DNA from 4 places in the Chryseobacterium sp. JV558 genome. Region 2 is predicted to be linked to each of the others. Evidence: riboswitches for the same ligand, from Rfam matches in the RefSeq annotation. Region 2 holds a riboswitch; each other region holds the start of a gene.

Region 1 (6,091 bases), on a different contig from region 2:
TGGATCACTAACGGTATAAAAAGCTTTGAATCCGGATCTCCAAGTTCGGCACATATTATTTTCAGACAGCTGAAACAAGGTAAAGATTTAAGCCTTGAGGAGGTTTTTCAATCTGAACTGAATCTATCCTGCCAATGCTGCATTCACCCTGATTTCGCAGAAGGAGTAAGAGCATTATTAGTAGACAAAGATATGTCTCCGAAATGGCATCCGGCAACATGGAAAGATATTACAGAAGAATGGATCGATTCCTACTTTAAAGAACTGAAAATGGAAAATGAAAAATTGAGAATAGAGATTTAAGTATTACGCTTTGAACGCTCAACTTTAAACTTAAAAATTATGTCAAATATAGCATTCATAGGATTAGGAAATATGGGTGGCCCAATGGCCGTTAACCTGATCAAAAAAGGACATCATGTGATAGGCTTTGATCTTTCAGAAGAAGCTTTGAAAATACTGGTTTCAGAAGGAGGGCAGGCTGCCGAATCTGCTGTAGCTGCCTGTAAGGACGCAGACGTTGTGATTTCAATGCTGCCTTCAGGAAAACACGTTGCTGAACTCTATTCAGAAGAGTTTATAAGCAGCCTGAAACCAAATACATTATTGATTGACAGCAGTACCATTGATGCGGTTACAGCCCGTACAGTGGCTGAACTAGCTGTTTCAAAAGGCTGCAAAATGATAGATGCCCCTGTTTCCGGGGGAACTTCTGGTGCTCAGGCGGGTACGCTCACCTTTATTGTTGGCGGTAAACAGGAAGACTACGAAAAAGCCAGGCCGATACTGAAGTGTATGGGGCAGAATATATTTCATGCCGGAGAATCCGGGGCAGGACAGGTTGCCAAGATCTGTAATAATATGTTGCTGGCCATTCATATGATCGGAACTTCAGAAGCCATCAATCTTGGGGTGAAACATGGTCTTAATCCTCAGATTTTAAGTGAGATTATGCAGAAGAGTTCCGGAAAAAACTGGTCTTTAGACGTGTATAACCCCTATCCGGGAGTGATGGAAAATGCTCCGGCTTCCCGTAATTATTCCGGTGGTTTTGCCGTTGATCTGATGACAAAAGATCTTGGGCTGGCCGCAGAAGCAGGTTTGGAAACCAAAACATCTACACCTCTGGGCAATACCGCATTGAATTTATACAGAATGTGGAGCGAATCAGGAAACGGAAAAACAGACTTTTCAAGTATTATTCAATTTCTAAACAGAGACCTTTAAAAATGATTTTTGAAACATTACTATATCAACAGAATGGACACATTGGAACGTTAACAATCAATCGTCCGCAAGCTTTAAATTCATTGAATGAACAGGTTTTACAGGAACTGAAATCATTTGCTGACCAGATAAAATCAGATAATAATATCAGGGTATTAATTATTACTGGTTCCGGAGAAAAAGCTTTTGTTGCAGGGGCTGACATTAAAGCAATGCAGCAGATGACTCCCGCAGAAGCAGAGGCATTTTCAATTGCTGCACAGACCGCTTTTAACGCTATTGAAGAGCTTCCGTTTGCGGTGATAGCCGCTGTAAATGGTTTTGCGTTGGGGGGAGGTTGTGAACTTGCATTATCCTGTGATATTATTCTGGCCAGCGGAAAAGCAAAATTTGGACTTCCTGAAGTAACACTGGGATTATTGCCTTGTTTTGGCGGAACCCAGCGTTTGCCAAGAGCTATTGGATTATACAAAGCAAGGGAAATGGTTTTCTCTGGAGAATTTTATTCCGCGGAAGCCTGTAAAGATTTTGGTTTTGTCAACCATGTTTTCGCTCCCGAAGAATTACTGAACGAAGCTCAAAAACTGGCAGAAACAATTGCTGCAAGAGGTCCTGTAGCTGTGGCAAAAGCGAAACAGTCTTTAAATACAGGATTTGAACTGCATATCACAGACGGATTGAAACAGGAAGCCGCTTTATTCGGAGAATTGTTCACAACAGAAGATCACAATGAAGGCATCGGAGCATTCATAGAAAAAAGAAATCCGGACTTTAAAGGAAACTAATGGATTGGAAGATAGAGAATTGAAAATAGCATGGTTTAACTTAAGCATCATCTTCCATTTTCAATTCTCTGTTTTTCCATTACTTAAATGGTCAGGCCATGATTGTTTTTTACCTCAGCCATAACAAATGTACTGTGGGTACTCCCGATAGAATCTACAGATCCCAGTTTGTTAAATACAAAATCCTGATAATGTTTCATATCCCGTACCTGAACTTTCAGAAGAAAATCAAAATCTCCGGAAATATTATAGCATTCCGCAACTTCTTCAATTTCTAAAATTTCTTTTACAAAATCATACCCTACAGATCTGTCATGAATTTTCAGCTTGATCTGGCAGAAAACTGTAAACCCCCGGTTGAGCTTTTCAGCATCAAGAACAGCCGCATACCTTTTCACAAATCCTTCCTGTTCCAATCTTTTTACCCTTTCAAAAACCGGCGAAGTGGAGAGGTTCACTTCCTTTGCAAGCTCTTTAACGGTCAGTTTTGCATTTTTCTGGAGCAGCCTCAGCAGCTGTACATCCTTATCATCGAGTTGTTCCACAGAATATTATTCTTTTAGATTATAATAATAGTCAAATGTAAAGAATTATATGCTTTTATTTATGTTTTTAAAAGTTTATTTTGCTTAATTAATTGAGTTTGATTGTGTTTTTATTCTGTATTAGTAATTTTACACAAAATTAAAAACTTTTACTGATAACCATGTTATGGGTAAAAGTACAGTTCTTTAAAGATACTTCATCAAACAGGAAAGGCTTTACATAACGTAAATTAATAGGGAATCGTGTGAGAATCACGAGCTGTCGCGCAACTGTAAGTAACATACAAAGGTTTCTGTCCTTGCATATCCACTGCCAAAAGCGGGAAGGATGACGGAAACTGTTACAAGTCAGGAGACCTGCCTTTACTGAATTGACAATGCTTTCGCGGTCTGAAGCTTTTGGGTCATACAGATGATATATCGAATGAATACATTTTCTCTGTAAGGGAAATTGTGTTGTTGGTTATATCATGAGCCCTGAAATTTTATCCGTTAAAACATTCCGAAGCATTTTAAAAGGGCTTGACATTAAGTTTAATTAAAAAGTTTAAAAATGCAAACTCACATTCTGGGCTATCCGCGTATTGGTAGCAAAAGAGAACTCAAAAAAGCCTGCGAGCAATATTGGTCAGGTAAAATCCTTTTGGAAGAACTTCTGAATACAGGGAGAACGATCTGTACCCAAAACTGGAACATTCAGAAAGAAGCAGGAATAGACCTTATTCCATGTAATGACTTTTCATACTATGATCAGGTATTGGATATGAGCCTTGTGGTAGGAGCAATTCCTACACGTTATCATGAAGTAGTGCTTAAAAAGAACAACTCTGAGCTGGATCTTTACTTTGCTATGGCAAGAGGATACCAGAAAGAAGGATTGGATATCACTGCAATGGAAATGACGAAATGGTTTGATACCAATTATCACTATATCGTTCCCGAGTTTTATAAAAATCAGCATTTTAAACTGAATTCAGATAAAATTTTTAATGAATTTTCGGGAGCAAAACAGGCAGGAATCAATGCAAAACCGGTAATCATCGGGCTGGTTTCTTATCTGCTGTTAGGAAAAGAAAAAGAAGAAGGATTTGATAAACTGGATCTGGCTGGAAACCTTCTTTCCGTATATACTGAGATTTTAACCAAACTTCAGGAACAGGGTGCAGAGTGGATTCAGTTTGATGAACCTTTCTTAGCGTTGGATTTAACGGAGAAAGCAAAAGAAACATATCATTTTGTTTACGCCGAAATAAGAAAACGCTTCCCGAAACTGAAATTGATTGTGGCTACTTATTTTGAAGGATTAAATGATAACGGATCACTTGCGGCATCACTTCCCGTGAATGTATTGCATATAGATCTGGTAAGAAATCCTGAGCAATTGGATGATATTTTGAGTGCTGTTCCAGAAAGCTTAAGCCTTTCATTAGGAGTAGTTGACGGAAGAAATATCTGGAAAAATGATTTTGAAAAATCTTTGTCTTTCATCAGAAAAGCAGTTGAGAAATTGGGATCTGAAAGAGTTTTAATTGCTCCTTCCTCTTCATTACTTCATTCACCGTGTGATCTGGATTTTGAAACTTCCCTTAATCCGGAAATTAAAAACTGGCTGGCTTTTGCCAAGCAGAAAGTAGCAGAAGTGGTAACACTTAAAGAACTGGCATCCGGAACGGAAAATGAACAGATTCTTGCTTTATTTGAAGAAAATAAAAAAGGAATTGCAAACAGAAGAACATCTTCACTTATCCATAATGATGAGGTGAAGCAAAGAGCGAATGCTGTTACTGAAAAAGATGCACAAAGGATCAATACCTTCAAAATCCGTAAAGAAGAACAGCAGAAAGTACTGCAACTTCCTTTATTTCCAACAACAACCATCGGGTCATTCCCACAGACTACGGAGGTAAGAAGCTGGAGAGCAAAATTCAAAAAAGGAGAGCTTACGGCAGAGCAGTATGATACCTTATTGAAAGAAGAAACCCAGAGAACCATCAACTGGCAGGAAGAAATAGGAATAGATGTTTTGGTTCACGGGGAATTTGAGCGTAACGATATGGTGGAATATTTCGGGGAACAGCTGGAAGGTTTTGTATTTACGAAAAATGGCTGGGTACAAAGCTACGGAAGCCGTTGTGTAAAACCTCCTGTGATCTTTGGTGATGTTTCCCGCCCCACGCCGATGACGGTATATTGGTCTCAATACGCTCAATCCCAGACTGAAAAATGGGTAAAAGGAATGCTTACAGGTCCCGTTACAATTTTACAGTGGTCTTTTGTACGTGATGATCAGCCTCGTTCAGAAACATGTAAACAGATTGCTCTGGCCATCCGTGATGAGGTTGTGGATCTTGAAAAAGCTGGAATCAGAATCATTCAGATTGATGAGCCCGCGATAAGAGAAGGACTTCCATTACGAAAAACCGACTGGCAGAATTACCTGAAATGGGCTGTAGAAGCTTTCAGAATCTCTGCAAGCGGAATAGAAGATGCCACTCAGATTCATACCCACATGTGTTATTCGGAATTCAATGATATTATTGAAAACATTGCTGATATGGATGCTGATGTGATTACCATAGAATGTTCCCGTTCTCAGATGGAACTGCTGAATGCTTTTGCAGACTTCAGATATCCAAACGAAATTGGTCCCGGCGTATACGATATCCATTCCCCAAGAGTTCCGTCTAAAGAAGAAATGATTGAACTGTTGAGAAAAGCCCAGAACGTTATTCCTGCCAATCAACTTTGGGTAAATCCTGACTGCGGACTGAAAACAAGACATTGGGAAGAAACCGAAAAAGCTTTGATAGCAATGGTGGCAGCTGCTAAAGAAGCTTCCGTAGAATATGCACTTTAAAAAACTTTAAATAATTAGATTCAATTATTCAGATCGTGTTATGATTTTCATGGCACGATCTGTTATTTTGATTATACTCGCTTTCAGATATATTTTTTTAGATGAAGTCTAAGTTATTTTGCCTGTAATGAACTCGGTGGGTAGCCAAACTGCTTTTTAAAGGCAAAGGAGAAGTGGGATAAATTTTCAAAGCCCAGATCCAGATAAATATCAGAAACCGATCTCCCTTTCTGAGTAAGCAAAAAATGAGCTTCCTTTAATCGTCTTAGTTGCAACCATTGTCTTGGTGGTAGTCCAAATATCTTTTGAAAATCTCTTTTAAAAGCAGACAGGCTTCTCCCTGTCAAATAAGCAAATCGCTCTACATTGACATTGAAATGAAAGTTTTTGTTCATAAAAGTTTCAATATCTATTTTGTAAGGCTCAGAGAAATCAAATAAAATATCTTTAAGACCCGGATCATCGCTCAGCATCAGAAGTAAAGCTTCTTTCTGTTTGAGGCGCAGAAGTTCTGTAGAAGCAGGAAGCTCTTCATAAGCCAGTAAAGAATACATAAAAGAAGTTAATGCCTTTTGATCCGGTTTTATAAAAGCTGGAGTATTGTCTTTCTTTTCTGCCTGATAACCATATTCACGGCTGAAATCTCGTAAGATGGCTTCATCAAAATAGATGGTTAC
Region 2 (6,091 bases):
TTACTTTAAATTGATGATTCGCCCAGTTGATTTTTTTCTGAACAGACAGATCATGAGTGTACCAAGGCTGTACATAATTGTATTGGATATTATCCTGGTTCACATCATAGCGTTTTCCTACATACATCGCACTGTAATTGAAACTCCAGTCTTTGTAATCTGCCATCAGGGTAAATGAACCACTGTGCCATGGCGTATAAGGAATCTGATTTTTGTAGAATGTATCTTCCGGATCTGTCATATCTCTTGCACTTTGGTAGGTGTAAGAAAATAATGGCCTCAGTTTTACTTTTCCTAACTGCATTTCTGCCTGAACGTTTACATCAGTACCAATGATTTCTACCAATCCAAGGTTCATCATCAGCCAACGGAACATACTTCCGTTAGGAGCTGCGACAATTTTGTCCTGTACTTTGTTGTAGTAGCCGTCTACTTTAGCATAAAAGGATTTAAAGAAATGGTCATTATAATTCTTCTGGTAAGTAAATCCAACATCATACTGATTGGTAAATTCCGGTTTCAGGTAAGTATTTCCTATATTGGTATAATAAAGGTCATTGAAAGTAGGCAGTCGGAAAATTCTTTTATAGAAAGCTCTGAGGGTAAGCTCAGGAATGATTTCAGGCTGATAGCTCATAAATACTGCAGGTGTCCATTCTCTGCTGTCTCCGGGCCTTTTGTTTTTTCTTACTTCTTCAAAGGTAAATGTTCCTAAAAGGCTTCCCAGAATTTTCAACCTGTTCCACTGGTAAGTTGTAGCTAAAGCGACTAATGTTGTATAGCGTGTAGGATAAGAAAAGTTATCCAGGTTGGCATCCAGATTATTGTACTGAAAATCTCCGCTCAGGCTGACATCCCAATTGGGAGTGATAGAATAGACATTGGATGAGGAAAGATAAACCTCTCTTTGGATGTACACATTATCTGTATACATAATAGACTGAGAACGGACTGTATCCATAAAATGGGTATAATCGTAGGCAAATTTTGCTTTCAGCTGTGTTTCAAATTTTGGGAACAACTTTTTTCTCAGGTTGGCCTGTATAAAATAATTCTCATCGGAAAGTCTCGCTCCTCTTCCACCAAAACGGCCATTCACAATAGGAGCCGGCATTCCACGGTCTGAAATATAACCATAACCTCTGATGTTCCAGCTTCCGTTATTTAAAGTTCCGTTTAAGGAAGTTTCAAAGCGTTTTGCTTTAATATCCGAATCCTGTCTTTTTGCAATGGTATCATAAGCCTGCTGCCCATCAGGATATTTTTTAGCATATCGAAACCTGTAGATTCCATCACTTTGCATAAATTCGGCACTGAAACTGGCAGAAACCCTGTCTGATACTTTCTGCTCTAATCGGAATGATGGATTAAAAAGATCAATGGAGGCACTTTTGGCTCTTATCACAAGGTTGGTTTTCCTTGTTCCTTTAAATACTGGTATTTTAGGCTGTAAGTAGATAGATCCCGAAGAGCCGAAATCTTTTGCAGGCTGGAAAATCTCACTTTTCTGACCATTATACAATGATATTTCTTCAAGATCGTCCAATGAATATCTTCCGAGGTCAACAAGCCCATTCTGTGCATTTCCCAGTTGAATTCCGTCATAGAAAACACCTACATGCTGGCTTCCAAGACTTCGGACGTTAATGGTTTTCAGACCACCCATACCACCGTAGTCTTTGATCTGAACTCCGGAAAAATACCGAAGAGCATCCGCAACGGAATGACTGTTCAGTCTTTCCAGCTCTTCTCCCTGTAATGTTTGTGCCGGAACGATTTCCTTAAAGTTCTTTTTGTAGAGACTGATCACCTTGATGGATTCTTCCTTCAGCGTATCATTTTTCTTTTTTTGGGAATATAAAAGCTGAGATGCGATCACCAGTATTGTGAAAACAGCTTTATGAATTGTAGAAGTAGTCAGTTTTGCCGCCATTAGCTCATTTAGGATAATGATGACGCTAATGGATGTAAGAAAACAACGACAAAGCACAGCTGTCACTGCACAGAATCATTGATGTCCTAAGCTTTATTCCACGAAAGCGTCAAACGATTATGGTCTGGCAGGTCTTCTGACTTACTCCATTTTTGAAATCCTTCCCATTAAAAAACAGTGGATATATTTTTCAAAAACTTTGGTGTGGAGCTTACAGCAGCGGGTCTGTTCCGGATTTTCACCGGATTCCCTTTTAAGAGCTTTTTAGGGCTCACCAAATTTCGGCAAAGATAAAAAATTATTCCTAACCCCCAATTAAAATCATGATTCAGAAACAATTAAAGCCCCCGAAGGAGCTTTAACAGTATTAAAAAGAGAGTTTATTTTAAATTCCGATATTCAGGAAAATACTGAACCTGGATTTTGCTTCAATGTCTCCTCCTGCCAAGCGGGTGTACATAGGAAGCATGAGTTCACTTCCCAAACTCAGTTTTTTATAAGAAGCTTCAAATCCTAATTTCCCATACAACGCACTTCCTGCAGTATTGGGTAAAGCTTCATCGAACTGTTTATTCTGAGCATAGACTTCTCCCTGAACTCCTGTTTTTACAGAAAAGATAGATTTTTCATTTCCTGCAACCTGATAAAAACCTGTTGCAGCATAGTTCCACTGATTTCCGAAACGGTAGTTTTTCTTATTTTCCGTTTTTATGGTATAATCTGTATTGACCAATACGGCTACTTTATTTTTCTGAAATTTATAATTCAAAGCAGCCTGATAATCCCAGCTTCCGGTTCCGAGCTGAAAACTCGGATTGACACCGGAGATTCCTTTTTCGTCAAATTTTCCCAAAGGAATTTTTACGCCCAAACCTCCACTCAGGTGATGGGAATTATCTTTAGAACTCATCAGCTGGTAAATTCCCATCAGGTTCAGATCGCCAATTCCATTGATTTTAATATCTCCCTGCATGGTTTTCTTTTCATGGAAATGGAAGGGCAGACTTGCATATACACTCAGCTTATTAGTTAAGGGAATTTTCCCCCAAATCTGCAGGGTATTGAAATACTGATCCTGTGTAAGGTCTTTTACAAATAGGTTCTCCTTTGCTTTGTAATGCTGTGCAAAGTATTTGATCCCTATAAACTGTGGATTCAATAAAGACTCGAAGCCGGATGATCCGTTTCCTGCAGCACAACCGCAAGCGTCACAATCATCATCAAAATCAAACCTGCTAAAGGTTTCCGGAGAAATATAAACGCTGTCTCTAATGGTCTTCGCCTGATACTGATTAAACAGGATTAAACTTAGTATGAATATAATCTTCTTCATGTTTTCTATAAATTATTCTGCAAATTTTGGATTGGATATAAAACTTTTATCAGACAGGGTTTTCAGGAATGCTATAATTGATTGTTTTTCCTGACTGTTCATGGCAATTCCTATATGACCGTTCTGTTTCAGCTGTGGGTCAAGATTGGTATTATCTTCTACCTGATCTGAATAGAAGTTGAGTACCGCATCTAGGGTGTAAAACCTTCCATCATGCATGTAAGGAGCTGTATATTCTACATTTCTTAGACTCGGAACCCGGAATTTCATCCAATCTACCTGATTTAGGGTCACTCTGTAACGCCCTGCATCCTTGAATTCCGTATTATAATACATTCCTGTATTCCGGAAACTTTCATCAGTAAACAGTTCTCCGCTATGACAAGAGGCACATTTTTGCCCGAATAATGCCATTCCCTGAGATTCGGTTGAAGTCAATTGTTCCTTTCCCTGTTTGAATCTGTCATATTTTGAATCTGCAGAAATCAGTGAAGCCATAAACTGAGATAAAGCTTTCAGAATTCGTTCTCCGGTAATGGTTTCGTCTCCATAAGCTTCTCGGAAAAGTCTTTTATACTTCTGGTCATCTTTTATTTTCGAAATCGCTTCCGGTATGGAGCTGTCCATTTCATTAACGTCTGTAATAGGACTAATGGGCTGTTCATTAAGATTATGAATCACTCCGTCCCACATATACCTTTTCAAAAAAGCCATATTCTGAATGGGTGGTGCATTTCTGATTCCGATTCTGTCATCTACGCCATGGCTTACAGTATGCCCGTGGTGGGTAAAAGCATTTTCCTGAATATGGCAGAACCCGCATGAGATGGTATTATTTCTGGAAAGTCTTCCTTCATAGAATAGTTTCCGCCCCAGTTCTACTCCATTTTTTGTCACCGGATTAATGGATTTATCGAATGTCATTTCGGGAAAATAAGAAGGAAACTGCAGATTATATGCTTCATCTTTTTCCAACGGCTGTATCACCTCATCAGAGCATGAAATACAGCTCAACAGAAATACAAGCAGAACCAGTATCGTTTTAACAAAAAAATTAATCATTGTGAACGTGGTCTACTTTAAACATTTTCTTAAGATTGTTGGTAACATCTACCAGGTGCTGGTTTGAACCCATCAGCATATCATTGGCTGTTGTAAGAGTAAGTGCTTTATCTCCACTCAAGAACTGGTTAAGATCTGCCAGAATATGAATAGATGGACGAATCTGTCCTGTCACTCTTGCCGTTGTTGGAAGGTTCAATGTAATTTCACGGTATAAATCGGGCTGTTCGTTAGCTATAACATTTCCCATATTTCCGGTATGATTCATGAATTCTTTAGAAGGAGAATCTGCACCATATTTCCCTTCCAGTTTCACAAAAACATATCCTGCAGCCCATGACCACGACATCCCTTTCTGCTTAGCTTTCGTCCAGAATTCAGCTTGCCCGTCTTGTCCCAGCAAGTAAGCTTTCTGGCTGATTCCCAACCCGAATCTTATTTTTTTATAATTATTTTTCTGAATACCATCCAGATTCAGATAGACCACTCCAGCTACAGCATCTGCCTGATCCACAATAAATGCTCCTTTATCAGGATTGTTTTCGTTGTATTTAAATTCATTTCCGTTCTCATCAATCAGTGTAATATTACTGATGACATATTTTAATGCCGAAAAATTATGTTTCTGTCCCTGAGAAGAAGTCTGCACTGTCTGATTTAAAATAACATCTCCTACATTATTAAATCCGTTTTGAAATTTGATCTGAAGTTTTCCAGGTGTAGTATCTTGTGAATTATCGTCATCCCTGCTGCTGTCGCAGGATACAAAAGAGAATAAAGTAAAGGCAATAAAGAATAATGATAAAAATTTATAAATTTTCATTGTTGATTTTTTAAGTTGAATTATATTTTTGAAATGTGAAAACATTCTTTTTTACCACAAAAGGCACAAAGTTTTTACACTTAAGTTTATTAAGTGACTTTTATGGTTGAATCATGATATGAATAACTTAAAAAACCGGCGGTTTGAAAATATGGCTGAGAAACAGAAAAGAATAGGCTGTTTCGTAGATAAAGTTGAAATTGAAAAACGGGCGTTTTTCAGTAGTCATGATCTCTGCAGTTTCAGGCAGGATATAGGTATCAAGGATCTTCTGTCCTGAGTTTTTGAGTTTCTGAAAAGGGGAAGTTTCTGAATCATTGGTCTTGGCCAATTCTTTACTCAAGTAACATTTCCCGTTGCAGTGTACCTCCGGCCTTGCTTTATTTATACAAAGGACTTTGGTGATATAATCATAATTTACAGCATACTCTACCAATGGCACCAAAGGTCTTAGCACCATATAAAAAGTAAAAAGTATGCTGTAAAGTAATTTCATCAGATTATTTTTTGCTTACAGCTTCTTCATATCTTCTGCTGATCTCCTTCCAGTTGGTAACATTCCAGATAGCGGTAAGATAATCTGCTCTTTTATTCTGATATTTTAAATAATAAGCATGTTCCCAGACATCAATCCCGAAAACAGGTGTTCCTTTCTCTTCCACTACATCCATCAAAGGATTATCCTGGTTAGGAGTAGAGGAAACAAACAATTTCCCATCTTTTCCTACAGAAAGCCAAGCCCATCCTGAACCGAAACGGTCTGCTCCGGCTTTAGCCATTTTTTCTTTAAAAGCATCCATACTTCCGAAAGTTTCAGTGATGGCTTTTGCTAATTTTGCAGAAGGCTGTGTATTTTTCTGAGGAGTAAGTACCGTCCAGAACAGTTCATGGTTGTAATGTCCTCCCGCATTATTTCTCACCGCAGCAGGCAGTTTTGAAA
Region 3 (6,091 bases), on a different contig from region 2:
CAAAAACAGGATTGGAACTGTATTGCAGCCTGGGAAAAAGTAATGCTGTTAATGAGATGTTCTTTATCATTTCAGACAATAAACCCGTAGTGGTAGAAGGGCTTCCATTTGGTCTTATCATGAATAAAAGTACGCTGCAGGACAGCAAAACGAAGTTCAGTAAGTACAATGCTAAAACGCAGAAGCTAGGTTCTGACAGTGAATTTCCAGGAGGTTCAAAACTGATTTTTAAGAAAGGAAAACATTATGCAACCTTGTTTTTTGACAATAAAAATCTGCTAAAATCTTTAGCACTTACCACAGAACTGGTTGATCCGGCTGCCAATTAATTTCAACAGCTTTCAAATACTATAAAATCCGTCATTTTTTGGCGGATTTTTTCAATGTATTGAATGAAATCCGGCTGAGTAAAATGATCTATTTCATTCGTTCGTAAAAATCCTCCATTCGTTTCTTTATTTCCTGAGTTCATTGTTTTCTGATTGAATTGCAGATGCAGATAGAATAGCTTTGACTTATCAAAACAGAAACAATTAAGATTATAAGCTATGAACAGAGAATTAATTTTTTTAAGAACATTTGCTTTTGCAGCAGTCATTGGAATTGTATTTTTAACAGCTTCAGCTTTCAAAACAGACGGGCATGAGAAATTTTCCGAGATTGATGTTGAAAGAATCAATATCGTTGAAAAAGATGGTACTGTGAAGATGATCATTACCAATGTAGGAAAATTTCCCAATGGAGAAGATAAAATAAATGGAAGTCCGACCAATAAAACAAGAAAAAAACGCTCAGGCATGCTTTTCTTCAATGAAGACGGAATAGAATGTGGTGGCTTTATTTATGATGGACAGAAAAATAAAAACGGCCACAGCTCGGGATTATCTCTGACGTATGATCAGTATGACGGAGATCAGGTAATGCAGCTTTTGACTCAGGATTATAAGAAAGGAGATAAAAGAGTAGTGGCGAGCGGACTTTATTTCAATGACCGTCCATCAAAAGAATCACAAATAAAAACCGGAGAAATCTTTGCAGAACTGGACCAGATAAAAGATCAGGGAGCTGCCCGGAAAAAATATAAAGAATATGAACAGCAGGGACTGATTGGAGGAGCACCAAGAATGATGCTTGGAAAAACCAAAGATGAACAGAACGGATTGTTCTTATTTGACAGTAAAGGCCAGCCGCGAGCCAGATTCTGTGTAGATAAAAATAACGAAGCAAAACTGGATTTCTTAGACGATAAAGGAAACGTTACCGCATCATTCCCCGAAAAGAAAAAATAATAGAACAAAGAAACAGCCCTGTAAAAATATAGGGCTATTTTTGCAAAAAATGACCATTCATAAAGCCGATGAAAACCATCTTAAAACGGATTAATCAAAACAGGTATTTTCTTCTGTTTATACTTTTGTTTGCGTATGTACAGTCTATCCATACCCGGATAGGAATAAGAAGAACTTTAGACTGGTATATTTTTACTCCGGAAGCCGCCGTTGTCACGCTCATTAGTGCCTGTATCCTGTTTTTTGTGATTGATTTTTTCATTAAAAACTGGCAGAAGTCAGTAACATTCAGCATCGCGGAAATTCTTAAAATATTCAGTTCTTCACTGTTGACATACCTTGTGGTGATGAAGATAATAGGCTTTTTGATTGCTTTTGCTTTTGGAAAGATTGAGAAAAATTTTAATCAGGAAGTTGTTATTCTCTCCACTTTTTCGGATTTAATCGGAGGCTTTATTTATGGAAGTTTTTATCTGGCATACCGTTACTACAAGAAGAATACAGACTATCAGAAACAGCTTGCCCTTTATGATCATGCGTTGTCTGAAAGTAAAATTAATCAGTTGAAAGCCCAGCTTAATCCTCATTTTTTGTTCAATAATCTCAATATTCTGGACCAACTCATAGAAGAGGATAAGCGAAAAGCTTCCGACTTTCTCAATGAATTTGCAGAGATATACCGCTATGTTTTAGATGTTTCCGATAAAAAATTAGTAGCTCTGGAAGAAGAATTTTCTTTTGCAGAGAAATATTTTAATCTGATACAATATAAATACGGAAATGCCTATTCATTAAAAATAAATCATATAAAATCATCAGGAAATATCATCCCTTTGTCATTACAGTTGCTGCTGGAAAATGCCGTTCAGCATAATCTTGGAACTCCTGACCATCCTGTTTCGGTCACCATAAATCTGGATCAGACAATAACCGTTTCCAATAATGTGATACCTAAGCGTAACAGTAAAAAAACTTCCGGAAGAGCGTTGAACAATCTTAAAGAACAATATGCGTTATTAAGCGACCAACAGGTAGAAATATCAAAATCAGAAATCGGATTTGCTGTAAAACTTCCTATAATTCCAGTATAAAATATGATAAAAGTTATAATTATCGAGGACGAAATCCCTGCCAGAAACAAGTTAAAACGTTTTATCAGCGAATTAAAAGAACCGGTTGAGATTGCTGCAGAGATTGATACCATAGAAGAAGCTGTTGCCTTTTTAAGAAAATCAACAGTAGACCTGATCTTTTCTGATATAGAATTATTGGATGGAAATGCCTTTGAAATCTACGATCAGGTGAGTGTTTCAAGTCCGATAATCTTCACAACAGCTTACGATCAGTTCTGGATGAATGCTTTTGAAAGTAACGGCATAGAATATCTTTTAAAACCTTTTTCACAAGAGCGTTTCCAAAAAGCCTGGGACAAATTTCTTTTATTGAGAAACTCTGCTTCAGAACAGAATGAGGTTTTGATAAAGCTTCAGCAAATGCTTAATAACGGTCATACAGAGAAAAAATATAAAAAAAGATTTACAGTCTCCTCACACCATGGAATTTACTTTGTCAATACTGAAGATATCACTTTTTTTGAAGCAGAAGAGGGAATTGTCTTTGCTTTCGATACCACAGGAAAGAAACATTTGCTGAATGAATCTACACTAAAAGAAATTGAAAATCAGCTCAATCCTTCAGATTTTTTCAGAATTAACCGCAGTGAAATTGTTCAGAAAATACATGTTGAAAGAATAGAACGTTACAATAAAAATACGCTGTCTATCCAAATAAAAGGACAGAAAATCCATCTGATGGCAAGCCAAAGCAACACAGCTTCTTTCAGAAAATGGATTGAAGAATAGGGATTAAAATTTTTCACTAAAAATGATATAAAAAAGATCATTTAATATCAAAAGATAAGCATTCACAATTCTTAAAAAAACAGTTAAAAAAAGCACTTCAGTTTCAGGTTGAAAAACAATAACAAGTAGGCCGTTTCTTTGAACTTGTTTAATTTTTTCACGGCATATCTTAAGAATTTAGTAACAAAAAACAAACAGAATCATCTAAATTACAATGTCTGTTGAATAAAAAATGAATTTTTAATAATAACAAAATCAACAGGTTATGGTTAAATAATTATTGTTTGCATAAAATATCTTTCATGTTTTTATAAAATACCTATATTTACCACCAAGGAGTTCTTAACATCTTCTTTATCAACCGAAACTGGTTACACTTAGCTGTGTCTTAAAAGGGAATCGTGTGCAAATCACGAACTGTCGCGCAACTGTAAGTAACATCAAGGTTTTTATCAAAAAAGGTCCACTGTATGCCTCGTTATATGGGAAGGACGATAAAAACTGTTACAAGTCAGGAGACCTGCCTATTTCGAATTGACGATGCTTTCGCGGTATGAAGCTTATAGTCAGGTATGATACGATATGGATAACAGTGGGATCAATATATTTTGTCAGCTCGTGTTATTTTGTGATGCAGATAAGTAGCGGGGCAGTATGCTCTTTCATTATCGTGTATTCATCGTATTTTCCTTTTCCATATTTTTCTTTTCCACAGGCATTGTGAAGTGTATCAGGAACTTTTTATGAGGATTTAATCAATATAAAAAGTTAAAAAATGTACCCATTCGATTTCGGTTATTCATGCAGGAGCAGCAGACTTGGAAATAAACAGGTTTGCAGGGAGGTAATGGTGCATAATTCCAAGTTACAAAAGACGAATAGAACAGTCCTGTTTCCTTTTGATTTCCTTTTTACCACATCATGGAATGGTGGCTATTATTGCGCCTATTCATGGTCTTCTGTAAACAAAATTCAACTAAACAATAAATATTATAATGACTACAAGTGAAAGTTTGAAGTCTCCTGGTATGAAATTTCGGGAGGCCATGCGAAAAGAAAGTCCCCTTCAGATTGTTGGTACTATTAATGCCAATCATGCATTGCTAGCACAGCAGGCTGGGTTCAATGCAATTTATCTTTCAGGAGGCGGTGTTGCTGCAGGCTCTCTGGGTATTCCGGATTTAGGAATTACTACGCTGGAAGATGTATTGATTGATGTTCAGCGTATCACGAATGTTTGCGATGTACCATTGATGGTAGATGTTGATACCGGATTTGGACCTTCAGCATTTAATGTGGCAAGAACCGTAAAGTCACTGATTAAAGCCGGAGCTGCTGCTTTGCATATTGAAGATCAGGTAGGTGCAAAACGTTGTGGACACCGCCCGGGAAAGGAAGTGGTAACCAAAGAAGAAATGGTTGACAGGCTGAAAGCTGCTGCAGATGCCCGTACCGATGAGAATTTTGTAATAGGTGCCCGTACCGATGCATTTGCTAATGAAGGATTGGAAAAAACATTGGAAAGAGCGGTTGCTTACAAAGAAGCCGGAGCAGATTTCATCTTTGCAGAAGCCGTTCCTGATTTAAGCTTTTACCAAAAGTTTGTTGAAGCTACAGGAGTTCCCGTACTGGCTAATATTACAGAATTTGGGATGATCAGAATGTACACAGTGGAAGAATTAAAAAATGCAGGCGTAGGACTGGTTCTTTATCCGCTTTCGGCTTTCCGTGCCGCCAATAAAGCGGCTCAAAATGTATACGAACACCTTCGTAAAGACGGAACACAGGCCAATGTATTAGATACCATGCAAACCAGAGAAGAACTCTATCAAAGCATTGGATACTACGACTATGAACAAAAATTAGACAACCTTTTTAAACAAAATAATTGATAATGTCAACGAATAGTGAACCCACATTTAAACCTAAAAAAAGCGTTGCGCTTTCAGGGGTAGCAGCAGGTAATACTGCGCTTTGCAGTGTCGGAAAAAGTGGAAACGATCTCCATTACAGAGGATATGATATTCTGGATCTGGCAGAAAAAACGCAATTTGAAGAAGTAGCCTACCTTTTGATCTATGGCCAGCTACCTACCGGAGCACAGTTGAAAAACTATAAAGCCAAATTAAAATCTCTGAGAGGACTGCCTCATTCTGTGAGAAATATCCTTAAGAGTATTCCTGCAGCAGCTCACCCAATGGATGTTATGCGTTCTATGGTTTCCGCTGTCGGAAGTATTCAGCCGGAAAAAGACGATCATAATATGGCGGGAGCAAGAGATATTGCAGACAAATTACTGGCATCTTTCAGCTCGGGCCTGTTATATTGGTACCACTATACCCATAATGGAAAAGAAATTGACGTAGAAACCGATGATGATACAATAGGAGGGCATTTTCTTCACCTGTTACACGGAAAGAAACCTTCAGATTCCTGGGTGAAAGCAATGGAAATCTCGTTGAACCTGTACGCAGAACATGAATTTAATGCGTCAACATTCACCAGCCGTGTGATTGCCGGTACAGGATCTGATATTTATTCTGCCATTACCGGAGCCATTGGTGCTTTGAGAGGACCTAAACATGGTGGAGCTAATGAAGTAGCTTTTGAAATCCAAAGCCGTTATCATTCTCCGGATGAAGCAGAAAGTGACATTCGCCAGCGTATTGCGAACAAAGAAGTGATTATCGGATTTGGACACCCGGTGTATACCATTTCAGACCCAAGAAATGTCGTGATCAAAAAGGTAGCTAAAGAACTTTCCGAGGAAGCAGGAGATATGCTGCTGTATACTATTGCTGAAAAGCTTGAAACTGTAATGTGGGAAGAAAAGAAAATGTTCCCGAATCTGGATTGGTTCTCCGCTGTTTCTTATCACTTGATGGGAGTTCCTACCCTGATGTTTACTCCGTTATTTGTCATTTCAAGAGTTACAGGCTG
Region 4 (6,091 bases), on a different contig from region 2:
ATTATTTCCATCGATATTCAAATGTAAATAGGTTTCTTTGAAACGTCCTTTCAGTTCTTCCAGCTTTCCGATAAAATCGTCTGCATTTTCCACCTGAACTTTTGCCGCCAGTTCTGCAGGATTATCGGCATGTCCACCATATCCCGGGAAAAATTTGAAAAATTGAAAGTTATATAAGTGATCCGGAAATTTGAAATACCAGTATACGCCTAGAATCATAGCAGATTGATTGATAAATTGTGCAATAATCAAATTTAAATAAAATTTCACACTCCAAAACTTTCAAAACCCTTAAATTTGTTGTCAATAAAAATTTACTTGGATGCTTAGGAACATTTCAATTGCGGCAGCTACTTTTTTGTCCGTAGTTACAATCAATGCACAGAAGAATAAAAATACCCAACTGGAAAGACCAAAACTAGTCGTAGGTTTGGTTGTAGATCAGATGCGTTGGGATTATTTATACCGTTTTTATGGTAAATATGGGAATGACGGTTTCAAAAGACTTTTGAATACAGGATATTCTTTGAATAATGTACACATTCCATACGTTCCTACCATTACCGCGTTGGGACATACATGTATCTATACAGGTTCAGTACCGGCTATTCACGGAATTGCTGGAAATGACTGGACGGATAAGGAAACAGGAAAAGGAGTGTACTGTACAGCTGATGAGAGCGTTCAGCCAGTAGGAACAACCAATGTAAAAACAGGAAGCCACTCTCCAAAAAATCTTTGGTCTACTACGGTAACTGACGAATTGAGATTAGCAACCAACTTTCAGGGGAAAGTAGTGGGAGTTTCTTTGAAAGACCGTGCTTCTATTCTTCCTGCAGGACACAATCCAAACGGAGCGTTCTGGTTTGATGACAGTACAGGAAATTTCATTACCAGTACATGGTATATGAATGATCTTCCTCAATGGGTAAAATCATTCAACTCTCAGAATCTTCCTGAAAAATTAGTAGCCAACGGCTGGAATACTTTACTTCCAATCAATCAATATACGGAAAGTGCACCGGACAATTCTTCTTGGGAAGGACTGCTGGGAAGTGCAAAAACGCCTACTTTCCCTTACAGTAATTTAGCAAAGGATTATCAGACTAAAAAAGATAATATCCGTTATACACCTTTCGGGAATACGCTGACATTGAAGTTGGCAGAAGCTTCTGTAGAAGGTGAAAAACTGGGCGGAGATAATATTACAGACTTCTTGGCCATCAACCTTGCATCTACTGATTATGCAGGTCATAAATTCGGACCCAATTCTATTGAGGTAGAAGATGTGTATATCAGATTAGATCAGGATTTAGCAGAATTCTTCAATTATTTGGATGCTAAAGTAGGAAAAGGAGAATATACAGTTTTTCTTTCTGCTGACCATGGTGGAGCGCATTCTGTAGGATTCCTTAAAGAGCATAAAATCCCGACAGGTTTCTTCGGTGAAGATGCAGAAAAGAATCTGAACCAAAAACTAAAGGATAAATTCGGAGCTGATAAACTGATCAATGCGATTGATAACTATCAGATTTATTTTGACAGAAAAGTATTGGCTGACAGTAAGCTTGAATTGGATGATGTAAGAAACTTCGCAGTAAAAGAACTGGAGAAAGATCCTACAGTTTTATATGCTGTTTCTGTAGACAGAGTTCAGGAAGCAAGTATTCCGGAGCCTATCAAACAAAGAATTATCAACGGAATCAACAGACAGAGAAGTGGAGATATCCAATTAATTTCTCATGATTCTATGCTTCCTCCATATTCTAAAACAGGAACTACTCATAGCGTTTGGAATTCTTATGACTCGCATATTCCATTGATCTTTATGGGTTGGGGAGTTAAACAGGGAGAAAGCAACAAGGCTTATCACATGACCGATATTGCACCTACCGTATCTTCTCTACTGAAAATTCAGTTCCCAAGTGGAAATGTAGGAAATCCAATTACAGAAGTTATTGGTAAATAATTGCATACGATTATTCTATGATACATGGCTGCTTTCAACCGAAAGCAGCTTTTTTTTGTGAGTTATTGCTTCAAATTTTCAACCCGCTACACACTATTCTCACTTTTTGGCAAATACATATAAAAACCTATCTTTGCAAAAATTTTGGTTTCCAGTATTTTGGAATGAAAAGGGAATCGGGTGTAACTCCCGGACTGTCCCCGCAACTGTAAATCGCAATAAAAGTTTCTGCAAACAACCACTGTCTAAAACGGGAAGGAGCAGAATGCGAAAGTCAGGAGACCTGCCGGAATTATAATAAAAAAACATATTGCTTTCGGAGGAAAAGTAAAAAAGTATGGATATAAAAAGATCTTTAGTACTGCTTTTTTCATCTTATGGCTGTTTTCTTTTTGGACAAGAGAAAACCATCGACACTATTTATGTTTTCGATAACCAGATGAATAGGGTGAAACTTTTTCATCCCGTAAAAATAATTTCGGCAGAAGAGGCCGAGAAAAACTCCAGTAATCTTTCAGAACTTCTGAGATTTCAGTCACAGGTATTTATCAAAGAAAATGGCCGTGGGGCTGTTTCTTCGCCATCTTTCCGGGGTACTACTGCGCAGCAGACTGCCTTTGTATGGAATGGGATAAATATCAACTCCAGTTTTTTGGGACAGGGAGATATCAATAATATTGCTTTGTTCGGATATGACCAAATCGGTATAAAAGCCGGCGGAGGAAGCGTAGTCTACGGAAGTGGTGCTATCGGGGGAAGTATTCACCTGAATAACACTCTTGATTTTAATAAAGGCTTTCATGGTTCTGTATTTTCTGAAGTCGCTTCTTTCAATACCTATAATAATTTTGTAAAAGGTTCTTACAGCAATGATAAGTTCAGTTTTAAAGCTTCCGGAAATTATTCTGTAAGCGAAAATAATTATGAGGTAAGTGATCTGAACTATATCAACAGAAACGGGAATTACTACAATACGACATTCAATGCAGGTGCATCTTATAAGATAAATAACGATCATAAAATTTCGTGGCAGAGCCAGTTTTTCGATTCTTCACAACATTATCCTGTATATGAAGAAACGGGAACAAAGACAAAATATAAGACTCAAAGTGTAAGAAGCCTTCTTTCCTGGGACTGGAACAAAGCGAAGTTTAGCAACTCCCTTAGAGCAGCCTATACAGAAGAGAATTTTCAGTATTTTGGTTCTTTAAACCTGCCTAAATCCAGTGGCGGAACAGGGAAAAATTACATCTTTAAAAATGATTTCAATTACTTCCTGAATTCTAAGTGGAATTTTAATATTATCGGAGAATTTCAGATCAATAAAGGGGAAGGATATGCGAGTGGAATATCCAGTGTCAGCAGAAATGTTGGTTCTGTTTCCGGATTGTTGAGATATTTTGCAACAAAAGACCTGCGTTTTGAAGGTGGATTCAAGAAAGATTTTGTGGAAGATGTGAAGTCACCAATTATGTATTCATTCTCCGGAAAATGGAGTGCTGCAAAATGGTATGATGTAAGCGTTAACGTGTCAAAAAACTTCAGATATCCGTCATTTAATGATATTTATTATGAGCCGGGAGGAAATAAAGACCTGAGACCGGAAACCTCTACTCAGGTAGATATGACCAATGAGTTCAAAGTGGGAGATTTCAGACTTGCTTTATCTCCGTATTATATGAACATCACAGATCTTATCGCATGGCTTCCAACGGCTAAAGGATACTGGCAGGCATTCAATGTCAATAAAGTTGAATCTTACGGATTAGAATCTCAGCTGTCTTTTAGTAAACAATTGGGTAATCATAAATTCAGAGCGAATGCAGGATATTATTATGCAAGATCTATAGATAAAGAAACGCAGCTACAGAGACCTTATGTTCCTATGCACAGGGGATCTGCCAATATAGATTATGAATATGGTTTCTTTAAGTTTTTTGCACAGGGATTACTGAATGGTGTTACCTATACCACAAGTGATGAAAATAGATCAGAAGCCATTGATCCTTATTTTCTTTTGAATATGGGAGTTTCTGCAACTTTAGCGAAAAAATATACCTTAGGGTTTAAAGTAAATAATCTAACAAATACCTATTATAAAACGGTTTCTTTTTATCCTTTACCGAAAAGAAACTATAGTGTATACGCAGCAATAAATTTTTAAAAATTAAAATTGAATAAATTATGAAAATAACTAAACTTTTAACTGTACTATTTGCAGTAGTGTTATTATTTAACATGTCTTCATGTACAAGCGATTCCGCTGAGTTTGAAATTTCTCCGATCACTTACCAGAACGGATATTTTATCTCTAATGAAGGTAACTTCAACAGCCAGGGAGCTAAAGTAACCTTCCTGACAAGAGATTTGAGTATGAAACAGGATGACGTATATGGTTATAATAACAATAAAGAAATTCTGGGTGACGTTCTTCAGACGATTGGTCTTAACGGAAATAAGGCTTATCTTGTAATCAATAACTCGAACAAAATTGTTGTAGTAGACCGTTATACATTCAAAAAATTAGCAGTAATTACAGATCAGATTGATAACCCAAGAGGGATTACTTTTGCAAATAACTTTATCTATGTTGCCAACCTGAATTTCTCTACAAATGCAACAAACGTAACGAAATATAAAGCTTCTGACTATTCATTTGTAAGCAAAATCACTATGACAGGCGGGGCTGATAAAACAGTAGAAGCAGGTGGAAATGTTTTTGTACAGAATGCAACATCAGGATTCGGAAATATGATTACTTATATCAATACTTCCAATGACAGTAAGACTGAAATGACAGTTCCAAATGGTAAAATTAACAGTACTATTTCATACAAATCTAATGTTTACACAATTTCTTCAACAGCTGCAGATTCTTATGTCTATAAGATTTCAAGCACTGGAGCAATGACTCCAGTAGTAACACTGACAGGAATTCCAAACGCTACAAACCTTCAGATTGATAACGATAAAATCTACTTCAGCTCTGCAGATAAAGTATATACAACAAGTTTAGCGACCCCTACAGTTCCTACAGCTCCATTGCTAACAGCTGCAGATGGTGGTCCTTATTTTACACTTTATGGATTTAACGTTATTGATGGAAGAATCTTTGCATCAGATGTTAAGCAATTTACAGCAGAAAGCGAAATGGTAATTTATTCAGCAACTACGGGTAATAAAATTAGTTCTCTTAAAACAGGAGGTCTTGGTGCTAACGGTACTTTCCTGAATCCATAAACCTTACAACATATAAAAAAATAATTTTTTATTTTTTCATCATTTGTGTTTTTTTCCGGCCGGTTTCGAAAGAAACCGGCCGGCTTTGTTTTCATAAGTGGAAATAAAAAGCCCGGCGGGATGGAACATCCCGCCGGGCTTTTTATTATTTATCAATTGAACTTATATTGTCAATCCCAGTTTTTCCGCTTCAACAATCACAAATTTTGTGGCTTCTTCCTTTTCATTGGGAATTTCACCTTCAAGAATAGCTTCTTTTACTTTCTCCTTTAAAATACCAATTTCACGTCCTGGCTTAAGATTAAACATTTCCATGATCTCTTCACCGGTAATTGGTGGCTGGAAGTTCCTTACCTGGTCCTTTTCTTCCACTTCTTTGATCTTTACCGCCACATATTCAAAGTTTCTTTTGAACTTCTCCTGCTTCTTAGAGTTTTTAGTGGTGATATCTGCTTTACAAAGGGTAAAAAGATCTTCAAGGTTTTCACCGGCATCAAATAAAAGTCTTCTCAATGCAGCGTCTGAAGCATCATCAGTTATCAGAGCAATAGGTCGCGATGAAAGCTTAACCATTTTCTGAACATATTTCATATCATTTCCTAATGGTAACTTCAATCGCTGGAAAAGTGTCTTGGTCATTTTTGAACCTAAAAATTCATGACCATGAAACGTCCATCCTGTACCTTCTACAAATTTTTTCGTAGGAGCTTTACCAATATCATGAAGCAAAGCAGACCAACGAAGCCAAAGATTATCGGTATTCACAGAAATATTATCTACAACTTCCAGGGTATGGTAAAAATTATCTTTATGAGTTTGTCCTTCTACTTCTTCCACTCCTTTTAGTTCTATCAGTTCGGGAATGATCAGTTTCATAAGACC

What was found. A riboswitch is a leader RNA that binds a small molecule or an ion and turns the genes downstream of it on or off. The one in region 2 is predicted to bind cobalamin.
Region 1: another riboswitch for cobalamin. It lies ahead of metE (5-methyltetrahydropteroyltriglutamate--homocysteine S-methyltransferase); the one in region 2 lies ahead of GFU89_RS11630 (TonB-dependent receptor plug domain-containing protein).
Region 3: another riboswitch for cobalamin. It lies ahead of prpB (methylisocitrate lyase); the one in region 2 lies ahead of GFU89_RS11630 (TonB-dependent receptor plug domain-containing protein).
Region 4: another riboswitch for cobalamin. It lies ahead of GFU89_RS09500 (TonB-dependent receptor plug domain-containing protein); the one in region 2 lies ahead of GFU89_RS11630 (TonB-dependent receptor plug domain-containing protein).

What each region holds. Positions count from the first base shown of each region.
Region 1 is NZ_WJHU01000001.1:1,208,337-1,214,427, reverse strand. Features, by position in the region: gene GFU89_RS05625 (enoyl-CoA hydratase/isomerase family protein) at 1-303, shown strand, start outside; gene mmsB (3-hydroxyisobutyrate dehydrogenase) at 343-1,227, shown strand; gene GFU89_RS05615 (enoyl-CoA hydratase/isomerase family protein) at 1,230-2,012, shown strand; gene GFU89_RS05610 (Lrp/AsnC family transcriptional regulator) at 2,096-2,557, opposite strand; cobalamin riboswitch at 2,752-2,937, shown strand; gene metE (5-methyltetrahydropteroyltriglutamate--homocysteine S-methyltransferase) at 3,111-5,414, shown strand; gene GFU89_RS05600 (AraC family transcriptional regulator) at 5,528-6,091, opposite strand, start outside.
Region 2 is NZ_WJHU01000003.1:141,298-147,388, forward strand. Features, by position in the region: gene GFU89_RS11630 (TonB-dependent receptor plug domain-containing protein) at 1-1,933, opposite strand, end outside; cobalamin riboswitch at 2,042-2,227, opposite strand; gene GFU89_RS11635 (transporter) at 2,319-3,266, opposite strand; gene GFU89_RS11640 (cytochrome-c peroxidase) at 3,279-4,328, opposite strand; gene GFU89_RS11645 (MbnP family protein) at 4,321-5,151, opposite strand; gene GFU89_RS11650 (hypothetical protein) at 5,279-5,647, opposite strand; gene GFU89_RS11655 (superoxide dismutase) at 5,652-6,091, opposite strand, start outside.
Region 3 is NZ_WJHU01000001.1:1,219,906-1,225,996, reverse strand. Features, by position in the region: gene GFU89_RS05675 (hypothetical protein) at 1-329, shown strand, start outside; gene GFU89_RS05670 (hypothetical protein) at 332-472, opposite strand; gene GFU89_RS05665 (hypothetical protein) at 549-1,289, shown strand; gene GFU89_RS05660 (sensor histidine kinase) at 1,358-2,380, shown strand; gene GFU89_RS05655 (LytTR family DNA-binding domain-containing protein) at 2,384-3,151, shown strand; cobalamin riboswitch at 3,503-3,694, shown strand; gene prpB (methylisocitrate lyase) at 4,147-5,043, shown strand; gene prpC (2-methylcitrate synthase) at 5,046-6,091, shown strand, end outside.
Region 4 is NZ_WJHU01000002.1:813,472-819,562, forward strand. Features, by position in the region: gene GFU89_RS09490 (hypothetical protein) at 1-219, opposite strand, end outside; gene pafA (alkaline phosphatase PafA) at 323-1,969, shown strand; cobalamin riboswitch at 2,098-2,275, shown strand; gene GFU89_RS09500 (TonB-dependent receptor plug domain-containing protein) at 2,307-4,133, shown strand; gene GFU89_RS09505 (YncE family protein) at 4,154-5,209, shown strand; gene GFU89_RS09510 (CCA tRNA nucleotidyltransferase) at 5,372-6,091, opposite strand, start outside.